3 regions of the Variovorax cryoconiti genome follow, and region 1 is predicted to be linked to each of the others. Evidence: predicted binding sites of a transcription regulator. Region 1 holds the regulator's gene; each other region holds the start of a gene.
What was found. The regulator sigma-54, encoded in region 1, starts transcription at its own class of promoters, with help from an activator protein. The targets are predictions, from matches to a motif close to TGGCANGNAANCTGCTTT.
Positions count from the first base shown of each region.

Region 2: a site for sigma-54 is predicted at 1,202-1,219, ahead of ACSFA2_RS09705 (pilin). Genes of this name have one in related genera too.
Region 3: a site for sigma-54 is predicted at 2,815-2,832, ahead of ACSFA2_RS18470 (amidohydrolase/deacetylase family metallohydrolase). Genes of this name have one in related genera too.

Region 1 covers NZ_JBPJZI010000003.1:436,309-441,738, reverse strand. Annotated here, with positions in the region: gene ACSFA2_RS11130 (THUMP domain-containing class I SAM-dependent RNA methyltransferase) at 1-751, opposite strand, end outside; gene ACSFA2_RS11125 (RNA polymerase factor sigma-54) at 761-2,323, opposite strand; gene lptB (LPS export ABC transporter ATP-binding protein) at 2,342-3,148, opposite strand; gene lptA (lipopolysaccharide transport periplasmic protein LptA) at 3,145-3,825, opposite strand; gene ACSFA2_RS11110 (thiol:disulfide interchange protein DsbA/DsbL) at 3,960-4,610, opposite strand; gene ACSFA2_RS11105 (SPOR domain-containing protein) at 4,722-5,396, opposite strand; gene argS (arginine--tRNA ligase) at 5,416-5,430, opposite strand, start outside.
Region 2 covers NZ_JBPJZI010000003.1:113,416-118,845, reverse strand. Annotated here, with positions in the region: partial or broken gene ACSFA2_RS09710 (transposase family protein) at 37-438, shown strand; gene ACSFA2_RS09705 (pilin) at 629-1,147, opposite strand; gene ACSFA2_RS09700 (3',5'-cyclic-nucleotide phosphodiesterase) at 1,379-2,188, opposite strand; gene ACSFA2_RS09695 (CHASE2 domain-containing protein) at 2,205-4,475, opposite strand; gene ACSFA2_RS09690 (FHA domain-containing protein) at 4,512-5,165, opposite strand; gene ACSFA2_RS09685 (Stp1/IreP family PP2C-type Ser/Thr phosphatase) at 5,230-5,430, opposite strand, start outside.
Region 3 covers NZ_JBPJZI010000008.1:10,985-16,414, reverse strand. Annotated here, with positions in the region: gene ACSFA2_RS18485 (isopenicillin N synthase family dioxygenase) at 1-851, opposite strand, end outside; gene ACSFA2_RS18480 (SDR family NAD(P)-dependent oxidoreductase) at 867-1,622, opposite strand; gene ACSFA2_RS18475 (MarR family winged helix-turn-helix transcriptional regulator) at 2,184-2,693, opposite strand; gene ACSFA2_RS18470 (amidohydrolase/deacetylase family metallohydrolase) at 2,880-4,157, shown strand; gene ACSFA2_RS18465 (oxamate carbamoyltransferase subunit AllG family protein) at 4,162-5,385, shown strand.

The DNA of each region.
Region 1 (5,430 bases):
TCGACTCCCACACGTGCGGCTGGAAGGGCAGCAGCTTCTCGAAGCCGAAGCGCCGCAGCGCGCCGGCCGGAATGCCCAGGCCGATCTGCGCTGCCTCGATGGCGATGGTGCCGCTGCCGCAGCAGGGGTCGTACAGCGGCGCTTCGGACACGGCGCCGGTTTCCGGGTTCCACCAGCCGCTGGCGGCCAGCATGGCCGCGGCCAGGGTTTCCTTCAGCGGCGCGTCGCCGGTGTCCTGGCGCCAGCCGCGCTTGAAGAGCGGCTCGCCCGAGGTGTCGATGTAGAGCGTGCAGTGGTCGGTGGTGAGGTGGGCGAACACGCGCACGTCGGGCCACTGCGTCTCGATGCTCGGCCGCACGCCGCCGGCCTTGGCACGGAAGCGGTCGGCGATGGCGTCCTTGATGCGCAGCGTGGCGAAGTTCAGGCTCTGCAGCGGGCTGTGCTGCGCCGTGGTCTCGATCTTGAAGGTCTGCTGCGGCGTGAACCAGATCTCCCACGCGACGCCGCTGGCGATGGCATAGAGGTCGTTCTCGCTGCGGTACGGCGCGTGCGCCAGTTCGATCAGCACGCGCTGCGCCAACCGGCTGTGCAGGTTGAGCTTCATGGCGTCGCGCCACGAGCCGCGCACGAAGACGCCGCCGCGCGAGGCCATCAGGTCGTCGCCGGCCAGGCCGGTGAGGCCGTGCACTTCTTGCGCCAGAAAGTCCTCGACGCCGGCGGCGCAAGGCAGAAAGAGATGGAGCTGGTTCATGGTGCGGACTCAGAGCGCCTTGCGCAGGTTGGCCGGCGCGATGCGCAGCGCTTCACGGTACTTGGCCACGGTGCGCCGGGCGCATTCGATGCCCTGCTCCTTGAGCATCTCGGAGATCTGGCTGTCCGACAGCGGTTTCTTGATGCTCTCGGCCGTGACGAACTGCTTGATGAGCGCACGCACCGCGGTGCTCGACGCGTTGCCGCCGGTCTCGGTGCCCAGCGCCGAGCCGAAGAAGTACTTCAGCTCGACCGTGCCGTAGGGCGTGGACATGTACTTGGCCGTGGTCACCCGGCTGATGGTGGATTCGTGCAGGCCGAGCTCGTCGGCGATCTCGCGCAGCACCAGCGGCCGCATGGCCAGCTCGCCGTGCACGAAGAAGCTCTTCTGCCGGTCGACGATGGCATTGCTCACGCGCAGGATGGTGTCGAAGCGCTGCTGGATGTTCTTGATGAACCAGCGCGCCTCCTGCAGCCGCTGCGACAGCGCCTGGCTGCCCTCGCCCTTGTGCTGCTTGAGCGCGCCGGCGTAGATGTCGTGCACCCGCAGGCGCGGCATCACGTCGGGGTTGAGCATCACGCGGAACTTGATGTTGGTGCCGGCGCCCATGCGCGTGACGATCACGTCGGGGACCACCACGTTGCGTTCCACATCGACGAAGCGCCGACCCGGCTTGGGTTCGAGCGTGGCGATCAGTTGCAGCGACGAGCGCACCTCTTCCTCGTTGCTGCGCGTGAGCGTGGCCAGGCGCTTGAAGTCACGCCGGGCGAGCAGTTCCATCGGCTGCTTGCAGATCGCGATGGCGGTCTTGCGCACCTGCGTCTCTTCGGCGCTTTCGTTCGCACGGGCCAGCGCACGCAACTGGATGGCGAGACATTCGCCCAGATCGCGTGCGCCCACGCCGACCGGTTCCAGGCTCTGCAGCAGGCCGAGCGCCACCTGGAAGTGGTGCACCAGGCCGTCGAACTCGTCGTTGTCGTCGCCGGCCAGGCCCGAGGCCAGGGCGGGCAGCGAGTCCTCGAGGTAGCCGTCTTCGTTGAGCGATTCGATCAGGAAGCGCAGCGCCGCCTGGTCGCTTTCGTTCAGGCGCAGGCTCAGGGCCTGGCGGTGCAGATGGGACTGCAGCGACTCCTGGCTGCGCGCCAGCTCGGTGGCATCGGCGCGTTCGTCGTCGCCCAGGTTGTTGGCGCGCGGGGGCGCGTCGCCGCCCCATTCGCTGTCGTCGGGTGCCATGTCGACAGTGCCGTCGCCTTCCCAGTCGGGCGTGGCTTCGGTCGCGTCGACCGCCGGCGCCTCGGCCTCGGTGGTGCTGGTGGTGCTGTCGTTGCTGGCGGCGGCGGGGCCGGGCGCGAAGTCGTCGTCGCGCGGCGGCGGCGCATCGGCGGCGTCGACGCCGAACTCCTCACGGGCGGCCTCTTCGGCGGTGCGCTCGAGAAACGGGTTCTCGTCGAGCATCTGCTCCACTTCCTGGCTCAGTTCGAGCGTGGACAGCTGCAGCAGCCGGATCGACTGCTGCAACTGGGGCGTGAGCGCAAGGTGCTGCGAAACGCGGAGCGACAGGCCCTGCTTCATGGGAGTTTCGCCCTCCCCTTACATGCGGAAGTGTTCGCCCAGGTACACGCGGCGTACCTCGGCGTTGTCGACGATCTCCGAAGGCGTGCCTTGTGCCAGCACTTGCCCGTCGCTGATGATGAAAGCGTGGTCGCAGATGCCCAGCGTCTCGCGCACGTTGTGGTCGGTGATAAGCACGCCGATGCCGCGGCTCTTCAAGAAGCTGACGATGCGCTGGATCTCGATCACGGCGATCGGGTCGATCCCGGCAAAGGGCTCGTCCAGCAGGATGAAGCGCGGCTGCGTGGCCAGGGCACGGGCGATCTCGACGCGGCGTCGCTCGCCGCCCGACAGCGCCAGCGCCGGCGAATCGCGCAGATGCTCGACGCGCAGGTCCGACAGCAGTTCGTTCAGGCGATCGTCGATGCGCTTCTTCGACATCGGCACGAGCCGGCCCTTGGCGTCGGGCTCGCGCTGCAGCTCGAGCACGGCACGCACGTTCTCCTGCACGCTGAGCTTGCGGAAGATCGAGGCTTCCTGCGGCAGGTAGCTCAGGCCCATGCGGGCGCGGCGGTGGATCGGCATGTGCGCGATCGGCTCGCCGTCGATGCTGATCTCGCCAGCGTCGGCCCGCACCAGGCCCACGATCATGTAGAACGAAGTCGTCTTGCCCGCGCCATTGGGCCCGAGCAGACCGACGACCTCGCCCTTCTGCACATCGAGCGAGACGTTCTTGACGACCTGCCGGCTGCCGTAGCGCTTCTGCAGCCCGCGCACCTGGAGCCGGCTGCCTTCGACGGCCGCAGGGGGTGCGGCGTGCTTCGCGATGTCCACGCTGTCGTTCACGGGCGCGCTTCTCCGCCGAGCGTGGTGCTGGGGCGCAGGCCCCGGCCGGGTGCAGATGCCGGCACGGCGGGTGCGCTCGGCTGCGCCGCTTCCGCGCCGGCTGCCTTCGGCGTCAGGATGGCGCGCACGCGGCTGCCCCGGTCGCCGGCGGCCACGCTGGCACCCGGGGGCAGCGGCGCGCCGTTCACGGTGAAGGTGTCGTTGCTCTGGTCGTAGACGATCAGCGCGCCGGTGGTCTCGTCGTTGACCTTCGCGCCGATCAGCCGCCGCATGATGGCGCGGCGGATGAACTTGACGTTGTCGGCGCGGCTGTCGTACTCGATGACCTCCGACTCGCCCTCGGTCCACTCGTCGACGCCGGAGTCGCGCTTCTGCTTGTAATAAGCCAGCTTTCCGGGCGCCGCGGTGACCACGCCGTACTGGTAGCCCTCCGGGTCCTGGCGCACGTCGATGCGCGCGCCGCGGATGATGATGGTGCCCTTGGTCACCACCACGTTGCCGGTGAACACGCTGGTCTGCTTCAGGTCGTCGTAGCGCATGGCATCGGCCTCGATGTTCATGGGCTTGGTGCGATCGGCCTTTTCAGCCAGCGCCGGAACCGTGGCGACGGCGAGCAGCAGCGCGGCGAAGCCGGCGCGCAGGAGGGAGGAAAGGGGAGTGTGGGGTCGATGTGTCATAAAGGCACGAAACTTGCTCGACGATTGTATGCGCCGGATCAGTGCATCCGGTCGCTCGGACGAAAAAGCCCGCCGAGGCGGGCTTTTGACATTCTTGAAACGGCCGTGGTGAACAGTCGCCGGTCCTCCGGTCTTCAACCCTTGCGGGCTTCAGCCACCAGCAGGCCCACAACTTCCAGCGCCCGGTCGAGCGAACCGGCCGTGTCGCCGTCCACATACCAACGCCCGGCCACGCCCAGCGCCGGCACGCCGGCCACCTGATAGTCGCTGGTCAACTGGGTGGCGCGCTTGGCCTTGCCGGCCACCGAGAAGGACTTGAACAGGTCGGCGAACTTCTTGCCGTCCAGGTCGGGCTGCTTCTCGGCCCAGGCCAGGATCGCGGCGTCGCCGACCAGCGGCTGGCGCTGCTGGTGGATGGCCTGGAACAGCTTCATCTGGAAGGCGTCGACCTTGCCCATGGCTTCGAGCGTGTAGTAGAGCCGCTGCTTGGCTTCGGTGTCGTTGCCCACGAAGGGCACCGGGATGCGCTTGAACACCACGTCGGCCGGCAGCGTCTTGACCCACGGCTCCAGGCGCGGCTCGAAGGCGGCGCAGTGCGGGCAGTTGTACGAGAAGAATTCGACCACTTCCACCTTGCCGGCGGGCGTGTCGACCGGTGCGCGCTTGCCCAGCACGATGTAGTCGGTGCCGGCCTTCGGCGGGCGGGCCTGGGCATGCACGCCGGTGGCGGCGAGAGGAAGCAGCCCGATCGAGGCGGCGGTCAGCGAAAAATCACGGCGGTTCATGGTCATCAAAGGTTCTCCTGTGCGGCTGACAGAGCCGGGCAGCGGCTGCGGAGTTCCCGCAGCCAGGGATGGTGGGCGCCTGGGGCACCGATCGGTGAGACGTTCAGGCGTTCAGCGCTGGACACGGACCAGGTTGGATTCGAGCCCGCCGCTGTCGAGCCGCGACTTCAGGCGGTCGGCGTCGTCCTTCTTGTTGAAGGGGCCTGCGCGCACCCGGTAGACGGTGCGGCCGGCCTGCTCGCGCTCGGTGACGCGCGCTTCGACGCCCATCAGCGACAGCTTGGCACGCTGCGCCTCGGCGTCGTCGGTGCTGCGGAAGGCCCCGGCCTGCACGAAGTACACGAAGGGGTCGGTGCCGTCGGCCGCCGCCGTGGTGGTGGCCGGGGCGGCGGTGCCGGCGCGGGCGCGGGCCAGGTCGCCCAGCGGGTCGGACGAGGCGGCGGGTGCCGTGGCATCGGTGCGGGGCCGGGTCGCCGGCGTAGCAGGCGCGACCACCGCTGGCACCGGGCCGGTGGCTGGCACGGCCGGGTTCAGCGGGCCGACCGAGGCGGGCTGCTCGGGCGGGGTGCGCGCCGACGGCTTGCCGGCGAGCGGCGCGTTGGGGTTCCAGTCCTTGTTCTTGCGGGCCTCGGCCTCGTCCTGCTCGGCACCGCCGCGCTGGGTTTTGGTCATGAACGGAATCGGCACCTTGGTGACGTAGACCGCGATGCCGAGCGCCACGCCCAGGCCCAGGACGATGCCGATGATCAGGCCGATGACCGTGTTGCCGCGTTGTCTTGTTTTCATGGGGAGGAAAAAGAGGTCATCACATCTTGCGCGG
Region 2 (5,430 bases), 320 kb from region 1:
GCGTGCGTCCGCACACTAACTCCCCAACTGGGAAGCGCGATGTTGTATCTGCTGCGAAGCGGCCGTCAGGGGACGGCTTGCTGCCAAGCGACTTCCCCAAATGGCGCACGCTGCGTCCGTACTTTGCCAAGTGGAGCGGGCTCTAAACACATCAGGTTGGTGGCTCGCGAGAAACTGGGGCGCAGCGCAAATTGCGGTGCACACAGCCGAGGTGACAGACCGCAGGAGTGCTGTAGGCGATGCGCCATTGCGGAGCCTGAGCCAGGTGCCAAGCCACTGAGTACAGCGGCTGCGTGGGACGGCCCTTTGCGCTGGGAGTGGAGGAGATACTGGGCCAGCACCTCACAGTGCAGATCGCCGAGCGCAGCAAGCCTCACATGCCTAGAGCGCTGGGTGGTCGAGCGCAGCGTTGCTTGGCTGGAGACGAACGGGCGACCGTAGAAAAACTGCGAACCCAAGCTCAACACCAGCCTGCAGTTTGTTCACCTGACATTCGGGCATCCTGCTCAGGAGCGCAGGGCGGTTTCTTAGGAAGCCCAGCTAGGTGTGAACGACTGTCGTGCCGAACACTTCAAGTGACAGGCCCAAAAAAAGCCGCCTAAAGGCGGCTGATCGTGAGAGCCTAGCGTCAGGCGCGGCAGGATGCCGGCAGGAATTTCGGCAGGATGGGGTTAGTGGCAGCGGGGCGGCATTGCCAATTGATCGAGCCGCCTTGAGGAACAGTGGAAGAGCCACCCGATCCAGGTGTCGTCGTAGTCGGGGCAGTTCCGGCGGTTCCCACGAGCGCAGCAGCACCAGAGGTGGGGGTCAGCGTCAAACTGTTGGCGGTCGTAGGCCCAACACGCGTGGTGTAAGTGATCGTAATGGCACCAGTGGTCGCATCGATGGCGACGGCAGACACATTGTCAGTCGCGGTCGGAACTGTCCAACCAGAATAGAAACTGGCCCCTTGAGCCGCATTTTCAGCGACGGCAGTTTTCGCACCGGAAGCCAATGCCAGACCTTCCGTTACACGTGCTCGCACCGTGTAATCCTGATATGCCGGCAGAGCCACGGCAGCCAAGATACCAATGATCGCCACAACGATCATCAACTCGATCAGGGTGAAACCCTTTTGCACGTTGCGTGCGATGGAACGACGGTTCATTACTTACTCCAGGTTGGTTGACGGGGCCCGGGTCGCCCCCGGTGCGGTCTTCTAACCGCAGCTACTGTGCCAACCACCTGAAGCGCCGTCAGGCCCGTGCAGACGTGCAGTTCTTCACGTTTCACTTACATGATGTGACAGATCGCGTTGCTTTGAGGCCTCATGCCCTGACAAATCCTGTCACTCCTGCCGAAAGTGTCGATGGCAGCGCCTTCGACTGCGCTGTCCGACTCAGACGGTCAGCACGCTCGCCGTCTGCAGCCACCGGATGTCGTGCTCCGCCACGCCACGCGCTTGCCAGTCCGCGGTGATGGCGTCGATCTGGCTCATGATTTCGCCGGTCTCGGCTGGCTTGGTGTGGGTGATGTAGATCGGGTATTGCCGGCCGGGGGCGATATGGGCGAGCTCGTCGACCAGGCTGGCGGGTGACAGGTGCAGGCTGCGCTGGGCCAGGGCCTGTTCCCGGTCGCTGAAGGCGGTCTCGATGACGAGCATGGCCACGTCGAGCGCGTTCACGCGTTCCCAGAAGGGCGGGTTGCGTTCGGTGTCGCCGGTAAAGACCCAGTGCGGGCCCTGGCTCGCGGCGCAGCGCACGGCGTAGCCGCAGGCGGGCACGGTGTGCACGGCGGGCAGCACCTCGATGGCCTTGGGGCGGCGGCTGCCGAGCTGCAGGGTCTGGCCGACGGCGATGTCGTGGAAGCTGACGAAGGGCGCCTCGCGGCTGGGGATGCTGGCGAAGTCGGGCCAGATGACGTTGTTGAAGACGTGGGCACGCAGCGCCTCGATGGTGGCGCGCAGCGCATGCACCCGCAGCGGCTGTACCCGGCGGGAGGCGATGGCGTCGATCATGAGCGGCAGGGCCGCGATGTGGTCGAGGTGCGAATGCGTGAGCAGCACGTCGTCGATGCCGGCCATCTGCTCGAGCGTGAGGTCGCCGACGCCGGTGCCGGCGTCGACGAGAAGGTCGTCGTCGACCAGAAAGGATGTCGTGCGGCAGTCTTTGGCGATGGCGCCAGAACAGCCGAGCACACGCACCTGCATTGTGTAAGACCCTTGGTTACTTGGTATCGAAGCGGATTGCGCCGTCCCAGTTCGGGTCTTTGGGCTGCAATGCCATGGAGGCTAAACGCTTCGCGTAAAGCTGGTAAAGGACTTTTTTCGTATCCGCGGCCAGCAAAGGCGCCAGCAGGGTCCGCCCTTCCGCCCATTGCTGCGCGCGGTAAGCCGAAAGCACCAATGCCCATCGCTCGAGCTGTGCCCGCTGCGCCACACCCACGTCGCCGCCGCGCCCGACCGGCGTGAAGATGGCCACGGCATGGGCCTTGCCGCGGACGTAGACCCGGTCGAGTTCCTGCCAGACATAGGCGGGCACGGCCTTCCGCGTGGTTTCGGCGACCAGGATCTGCGTGCCGTAGTGGCTGCTGAGGCTCTCGAGCCGAGCGGCCAGGTTGACGGCGTCGCCGACGACCGTGTAGCTGCGGCGCACGGCGGAGCCCATGTCGCCGACGCTCATGACGCCGGTGTTGAGGCCAATGCCCACGCTGATCTGGGGGCGCCCGGTGCCGCGGTGGGTGCGGTTGATTTCCTGCACGGCCGCGACCATCTCGATCGCCGCCTGGACAGCCAGGGTCGCATGGTGCGGCGTGTCGACCGGCGCGCCCCAGAAGGCCATGACGCAATCACCCATGTACTTGTCGACCGTGCCACGGTGGGCGTTGATGATGTCGGTGAGCCGGCTGAAGACGGCATTGAGAAAAGCCTGCAGCTCGGTCGGCGCCATCGACTCGGACAGCTGCGTGAAGCCGCGCATGTCGCAGAACATCACCGTGAGTTCCTTGCTCTCGGCCCGCATGCTGTAGCGCTCGGGGCGGGCGAGCATTTCGTCGACCAGCTGCGGCGGCACATAGGTGCCGAAGAGCCGTGCCAGGCTGCGCCGGGCGCGCGCCTCGACGAAGTAGCCCCAGCTCATGTTGAGCACGAAGGCCATGGCCATCATCATCAGCGCGACCGCCAGGGGCAGCACCAGCCCGAAGCTGGCGAACAGCACGGCGTTCAGGCCGACCACCACGGTGCCGACGGCCGCACCCAGCAGCACGGCACGCGACGCAGGCAGCATCGACATGCCGAGGGCCAGCGTGAGCCCGGCGATGAGCAGCACCAGCACGTCGTAGCCGGGGGCGTAGTCGGGCACGAAGGGCAACCGGCCATCGAGCAGGCCGGAGATGATGTTGGCGTGCACTTCCACGCCAGGGAAGGCTGCGCCTACCGGTGTCGCGCGAAGGTCCTGCAAGCCTGGCGCCGTGGCGCCGACCAGGACGATCTTGTCCTTGAACTCGGCGGGCGCGAGCTTGCCGGCCAGCACGTCCGCCGCGGCCACGTAGCGGAACGACCCGCCGCGCGCGCCGCCGGGCCCGCGGTAGGGCACGAGCAGGCTGGCGCTCTGGTCGACGGGCACCCGCAACTGCGGCGCTGCCGGCGTGCCCAGCACGACCGCCTCGAGCAGGACCGGCGAGTGCTGCAGGGCGTTCGGCGTGAACGCCGGCCGGACCGGCGGCGCGCCCTTCGCCAGCCGATAGACGGCCAAGGCCAGGGACTCGTAGAAGCCCGGCGCCGCCGCGTCGCCGTCATAGCGCGCGAGCAACGGCGCGGCGCGCACCACACCGTCTTCGCTGGATTCGATCAGCACATTGATGAAGCCGCTGGCCGGCGCCGCGGTGGCCAGCGGCGCGATGCTGCCGGCGAAACCGTTCCAGCGCGTGGCGTAGGCCTGACCGCGCGGGAAGGCCTCGGTGGACAGCACCGGTGCCGGGAGCATGCCCTTGGCATGCGGCTTGTCGGTCTGCGTGAAGTAATAGCCGAGCGACACGCGCTGCCTGGCCAGCGACTGCGCGAAGGTGACGTCGTAGTCGAGGCTCGGCGCAATGCGCTCCAGCGCCACGGCGAAGGCCGGGTTGTCCTTCAGCGCTCCCTCGGCCAGGCCGCGCAGGGTCGCAAGACCGGAGCTGCCGTCGGCTTCGACGAAGAGCACGTCATAGCCGAGCACCGCCGCCTGCTGCCGGCTCATGAGCTCGTCGGTCAGGCGCGCCAGCTTGTCGCGGCTCCACGGCCACTGGCCCAGTTGCTGGAGACTGGGGTCGTCGATGTCGACGATGACGATGCGGGGGTCGAGCGTGCGCGGCATGGTCAGCCGCAGCCGTGCGTCGTAGATGAAGTTGTCGAAGGGTTCGACGAAGGGGGAGCGCCACGCGCCCGTTGCATGGGCCAGCGCCATGACCACGGGAACCAGCGTGATGAGGATCCGCAGCCAGTGCTGGCGCAGCGCTTTCATGGCGCGCAGCGCCGATCTCGGTGGGGCCGCGCCGCCTCAGGCGTGGACGAACTGCATGCGCGTGCCGCCCAGCTCGAGCACGTCACCGTCCTGCAGGGCGACGGCCTCGTTGCCCAGCAGCTCGCCATTGAGCGTGGTGCCACCGTCGATCGGAGCGACGACATAGCCGTGCAGGCGCCGCGTGACGGCAGCGACTGCCACACCCGGCTTGCCGATGGTGGTGACGACCTTTTCCAGGGACATTTCGCGTCCGGCGCCGACGCCGGAGAGGACGCGGATGGCGGCCGCAGCGACCGGCCCGCCCAGCGGCGACGACACGGTGGGCGCGCTCGACAGGGGAATGGGCCCGGAGGCAATGGGCGGCCCGACGCGGACCGGCCCGCTCGCGACAGCGCCCGGCTCGCCGCCGGCCAGGTAGCGGATCTTGTACTTGCCGACCTCGATGACGTCGTTGTTCTCCAGCGCCTGCTTCTTGATGGCGCGGGCATTGACGTACGTGCCGTTGGTGCTGTTGAGGTCTTCAAGGTAGACGTCGCCGCCGATCATGTGCAGCACGGCATGCTCGCCGCTGATCGCCAGATTGTCGATCACGATGTCGTTGTAAGGCCGCCGACCCAACGTGGTCCGGTCCTTTGCGAGCGTCACTTCTTTGATGACAACCCCATCGATCGAAACGATCATTTTCGGCATGGCCGACTCCTGAACTGCCTGTTTGTATCAGCGGGCCTGCGGAACGGCAGATTCCTGGGCCTCTTTACCCCTGGGCTCGCACCGATTCGTCACCGGCAGCCCGTGCGAGGACGACCGAAATATTGTCCCTGCCACCATTGTCGTTCGCAGCTGCAACCAAAAGTAGTGCTTTCTGCGATAAGTCGCAGTTTTGTAACAGAAGCGTGCAAATCTCCGCGTCGCTCACCATCTCGCTCAAGCCATCGGAGCAAAGCAGGTACAGGTC
Region 3 (5,430 bases), on a different contig from region 1:
GCCAGCGAGATGCGCTGCGCCGCCGGGCCGCTGCCGGGCGGCGGGTTGACCACGCGGTGCACGTTCGACACCCAGCGGTCGTTGGTCCAGCGCATCAACAGGTCGCCGATGTTCACGACGAAGGTGTCGGGGTCGGTCTCGACGCGCAGCCATCGCCCGCCGCGCGTCTGCACCTCGAGCCCGCCGGGCGTGTTCTCGCCGTTGAGGATGGTCAGCAGGCCGTAGTCGGTGTGCGGGCCGGCACGCATCTGGCCGGCCAGCGGCGCTTCCTGCTGCGCCGGGTAGAAATTCAGGCGCATCGCTGTGATGTGCCGGTCGATCTTGTCCTCAAAGAAGTCTTCATCGAGCCCGAGCGCCAAGGCGGCAAGCGACATCATCTGGCCGGTGAGCCGCTCCATCTCGGCGTAGTACATGGCGGCCGCCGCAGCGAAGCCGTCGGGCCGCGCCGGCCAGCGGTTCGGGATGAAATAGCGTTGGCCCGCCTCGTTGGTGTAGTAGGGCGTGTCGGGCCAGCTTTCGCGGCCGAAGTGGTAGTACTCCTTCAGGTCGCCCGGCGCGTCGCCGGCATTGCCGCGCGACAGCGAATCGAAGCCCAGCGCGCGGTAGCCGCGCGGCACGGTGACCTTCTCGGGCTCGGCACGGCGTTTCTCGTCCAGCGGCAGATTGAAGAAGGTGCCGGCGTGGCCGCGCAGCGTGTCGATCAGCGTGAGCGGCACGCCATGGCCGGTGATCGTGAAGAAGCCGATGTCGGTGCAGGCGGCCTCGATCTCGCGCGCGACGCGCAGGCGTTCGGCACGGTTGCCCTGCAGCGCGGGCGCGAGGTCGATCACGGGGATGGTGGTGGCGGACATGCGGCGGGATCGGCGTCAGTGGAAGTACGCGCCGCCGTCCACCACCAGCGTCTGGCCGGTGATGAAGGCCGACTGTGCGTCGGCGAAGAACTCGATGGCGCCCACCAGGTCGGCCGGCGTCATGTCGCGCGCGAGCACCCGGTTGCGCATCGACGGCTCGCGCACGCCTTCGACCAGCGTGGGGTTGCGGTGGACGCCGTCGCTCAGCGTGAAGCCCGGTGCCACGCTGTTGACGAGGATCTGGTAGCGGCCGAGTTCGGTGGCGAGCGCCCGCGTCAGCGAGATCACGGCGCCCTTGCTGGCCACGTAGTGCGCCATCCAGGGGTTGCCCTTGAAGGCGACGCCCGAAGAGATGTTGACGATGCGGCCGCCCCCGGCGCGCTGGAAGGCCGGTAGCACCGCCTGGCACATCAGGAACACGCCGATCACGTTGACGTCGAACACCTGACGCCACTCCTGCGGCGTCAGCTGCTCGAAGGGCTTGGGTTCGAGCGTGGAGTAGATGCCGGCGTTGTTCACCAGCACGTCGATGCGGCCATGGCGCGATTCGGTGGCTTGCACGGCAGCGCTCACCTGCTCGGGCGAGGAGACGTCGAGCGCGAGGCCCGTGACCTGGAGGTTGCGCCCTGCCAGCCGGGCGGCGGCTTCTTCGGCGCCGCTGCGGTCAGCGATGACGACCCGCGCGCCACGCTCCGCCAGGCGCTCAGCCGCAGCGAAGCCGATGCCGATGGCAGCGCCTGTGACGATGGCGACAGAACCTTCCAGACCCATGAGACCTCCGGTGGCGGAAACCCGTGGCAGAAATGCCGCGGCCCTTGGGCTTTCAAGCAACGTCCATGCCACTAGCAGCTTGCGGCATGTCCTGTCCTTGCGTTGCATCAATATCCAGCACAGCGAACAGGTTTGCGCGTGAAATTCACGCTCGACCAAGCGTTCGTCAGTATCTGGCAGCGTGCGTGATGCACCGTATCGGTGGTATGCCGCGCATTAATGGGGCATGCCACCTATTATGGAAGCGGCTGTGAGTTTGGGTTTTGCAGTGCCGTTGATGGGCCCAGGGCGGCGGGTGGCCCCTTCCGCGAATGTCCCCCGGCTTCGCCTCCTCCTTGATTTCGCTGCAGGGGCCACCCACCACCCTCGGCCTTGGACGCGCTGTGTCGTTCAGCGCAATGATCAGCCGTCGCGTCCAGGCTCGTGCCGGTGGGGTGTACTGCGCAGTGAGGTCAAGGAGGAGGCCGCAGGCCGGGGGACACGAACGAAGCAGTGCACCCTGCCGGCATGAGCCGTCACTGCGCCTCGACAGACCAGTATTCCCGCTCAGCCAGCAGCAGCTCAGCGCAGCCGCAGGGGTGCCACGCTCTTATGGTTGTTTGCTTCCACCAGCCGAATCAGCTGCAGCATGAACAGCTGCCGCTCCGCTGCAGGCAGGTGCTCGATGGTTCGGTCGTGGGCGCGCTGGGCGGCGGCTTCCATGCGACGAACCATCGCCTTGCCCGTGCGACTGAGCTTGACCAGCTTCACGCGCTTGTCCTGCGTTGACTGGTTGCGCTCGATGAACTCACGGCTCTCCAGGCGAGGCAACACCTCGGCGACCGTGGTGCGCTCGAGGCCGATCTCCATGGCCAGGGTGTTCTGGTCCATCTCGCCGTGCTCCGCCAGGGCGGTCAGCAGGCTGTACTGCACGGGCGTGATGTTGAAGGCCTTGGTTTCTTCGGTGAAGAGACCGCTGTGAATCTGATGCAGCCGGCGGATCAGGAAGCCCGGGCGGGCGAACAGCATCGAGCGTTCCTGTGCGGCCTGGAGTTCCGCCTGGACGGTCTTGCTCTTGGTTTTTTCTGTCATCTGAACACGTGTGCAGCGTTGAGCGGCAGGGGCCGCATCCCGGCCCCGCGGAAGGGTGGGGCTGCGCGGCAGTTTAGCGGGCATACCGCATATCTGTTGCCGGATCGACCGGTCGCGGGGGTGGCACGAAACATGCGGCATGCCACCTATTTAGTTCAACTGAACCATTTCGGAACGACCAAGGACATGACGAACATTCTGCTCAAAGGCGGCTGCGTGATCGATCCCGCCAGTCAGCGCAACGGCATCATGGATGTGCTGGTGTCGGGTACGCGCATCGCGGCGGTCGGGCCCGACCTGTCGGCCAGCGCGCTGGCCGATACCCACGACACCCAGGTGGTCGACTGCCGTGGGAAGCTGGTGCTCCCGGGGCTGATCGACACCCATGCGCACGTCTACCAGGGGGTGACCGGCCGCTTCGGGATGAACGCCGACCTGTGTGGCGTGCATTCCGGCGTGACCACCCTGGTCGACCAGGGCGGGCCGAGTTCGATCACGCTGCCGGGTTTTCGCGACTACGTCGTGGCCACTGCCAAGTCACGCGTGGTGGCTTTCATGTCGTGTTATCTGGTGGGCGGGCTCGAGGGGCACTACTACCCCGAGCTGTACCGCCCGGACTGTCTCGACGTCGACGCGGCGGTGAAGGCTGCGCGCAGCAACCGCGATCTGGTCCGTGGGTTGAAGGCGCATGCCGAGATTGGCGGCTTCGCGCGCTGGGGTGTCGACGTGATGCGTCTGGCCGCCCGCATGGGCCGCGAGGCGGAACTGCCGGTGTACATCCATTTCGGTCAGCTGTGGCCGAAGCCGGAGGAGGGCGGGCTGGCCGTCGACCCCGACTCGATCTTTAACCAGGTCGTCGACATGCTCAAGCCGGGCGACGTGCTGGCGCACCCGTTCAGCCGGCACCCGGGTGGCTTCGTCGAACTCGACGGGAAGCTCCATCCGCTGGTGAAGGAAGCGGTCGCGCGCGGCCTGAAGATCGACGTGGGCCACGGCTCTCATTTCAGCTACCGCACGGCGCGCATCGTGCTGGACTATGGCGTGATGCCCGACACCCTCGGCGCCGACATGCACGGCTACAACACCACGGTGCCGGCGCCACCCGGCACGCCGGATTCGCACCCGGACGAGGAAGACCACATGTTCAAGGGACGCATCCGCTTCAGTCTGGTGTCGGCCATGACCAGCATGCTGGCGCTGGGCCTGACGATCGAGCAGGTGGTGCCGATGGTCACGGTGAACGCGGCCCGCATGATCGGCATGGAAGACACGCTCGGCAGCCTGCGGGTGGGCGGCGAGGCCGACGTGAGCGTGCTGAACGACCAGCGCGGCCGCTGGACCTTGCACGACAACGAAGGCACCGCCGTCACGACCGACCGCCTGCTCACGCCCGCCTTCTGCCTGCGCGCCGGCGAGCGCTTCGATGCCGTCGCATCGATCCTTCCGGTGGCGCAGGGGGCCTGACGCCATGTCTGCCGTGCCTCCGTCTTTTCCGACGGCCGATGCCGCATTCTGGGCGCGACCTTTTGAAGGCGCGAGCCTGCGCGACGTGGTGTTGCGCCGCGACGCCTTGCCCGATCTGGCCTCGACGGTGCTGCTGCACGCCGGCCCGCCATTCGAAGGCGAGCTTCCGCGTGCCGTGCGCAACGCCTGCGTGCAGGCGCTGCTGTTCGAAGGCCTGGCCGCCGACGACGCGCATGCACGCGCCATGCTGTCAACCGGCGCCGTCGAGCTTCGTCCCGCGCAGGACCACGGGGTGGTCACGCCGCTGGCGCAGGTCGTTTCGGCCTCGATGCCGATGGCCGTGGTCGGCGATGCGGCCCGCGTCGCATGGGCGCCGCTGGTTGAAGGGCCGCCGCCGGCCCTGCGCTTCGGCACCGAGGCGCCGGAGGCGCGCTTGCGTCTTGCCGCGATCGCCGATTTCGGCCTGCAGCGGCTCGCACCGCTGCTGCGAGCGCAGCCTGTGGCGCTGGCACCGATCGTCGTGCAGGCGCTTACTCAAGGCGACGAATGCCATGCACGCACCGGCGCGGCCAACGCGGCGCTGGTCGAGGCCATGGCCGGCCTTGCTGCCGACGATCGGGCCGCACTGCAGTCCAACCCGGGCTTCGTGCTGACGGTCCTGATGGCGGCGGCCTGCTGGCGGCTGCGCCACGCTGCGCACGGTCTGGCCGCGGTCGGTGGCAATGGCATCGACTTCGGGCTGCGTATGCATGGTGACAGTCGCTGGCATCGGCGCCCGGCCACGCCGCCGATGGGCACGCGCATGCCCGGCCATGCCGACACCGAGGCGCTGGGCGCCATCGGCGACAGCGCAGTCATCGATTTTTGCGGGCTCGGTGGTCAGGCGCTCGCCGCGGCGCCGGCGCTGCAGGATGAATGGCGGAATGTGTTGCCCGATGCACTGGCGGCGCAGCGCGCTGCGGTGGTCGACCCGGCCACGGGGCTGGTCGACATCGCGCGGGCGGCGGTGAGTGGTGTGCCGCCGCTGGTCGACCTCGCCATCCTCGACCAGCAAGGCACGCACGGGCTGGTCGGCCGCGGTGTGTACCGGCCCGACGGGGCGCTGTTCGTCGAAGCCTCGGGCGAAGTCCCCGGGGCGGGGCCCGGGGACGCTGCGCGTCCCCAGGCCTACGATGCGATGCCGCCGCTGATCGAGCTGTTCGGGACCAGCCCACCCGGGCTCCTGTGAGCCTTTTGGCAGCGCAGCGACTGCTGCCTTCTCTGGCGTTGGCGC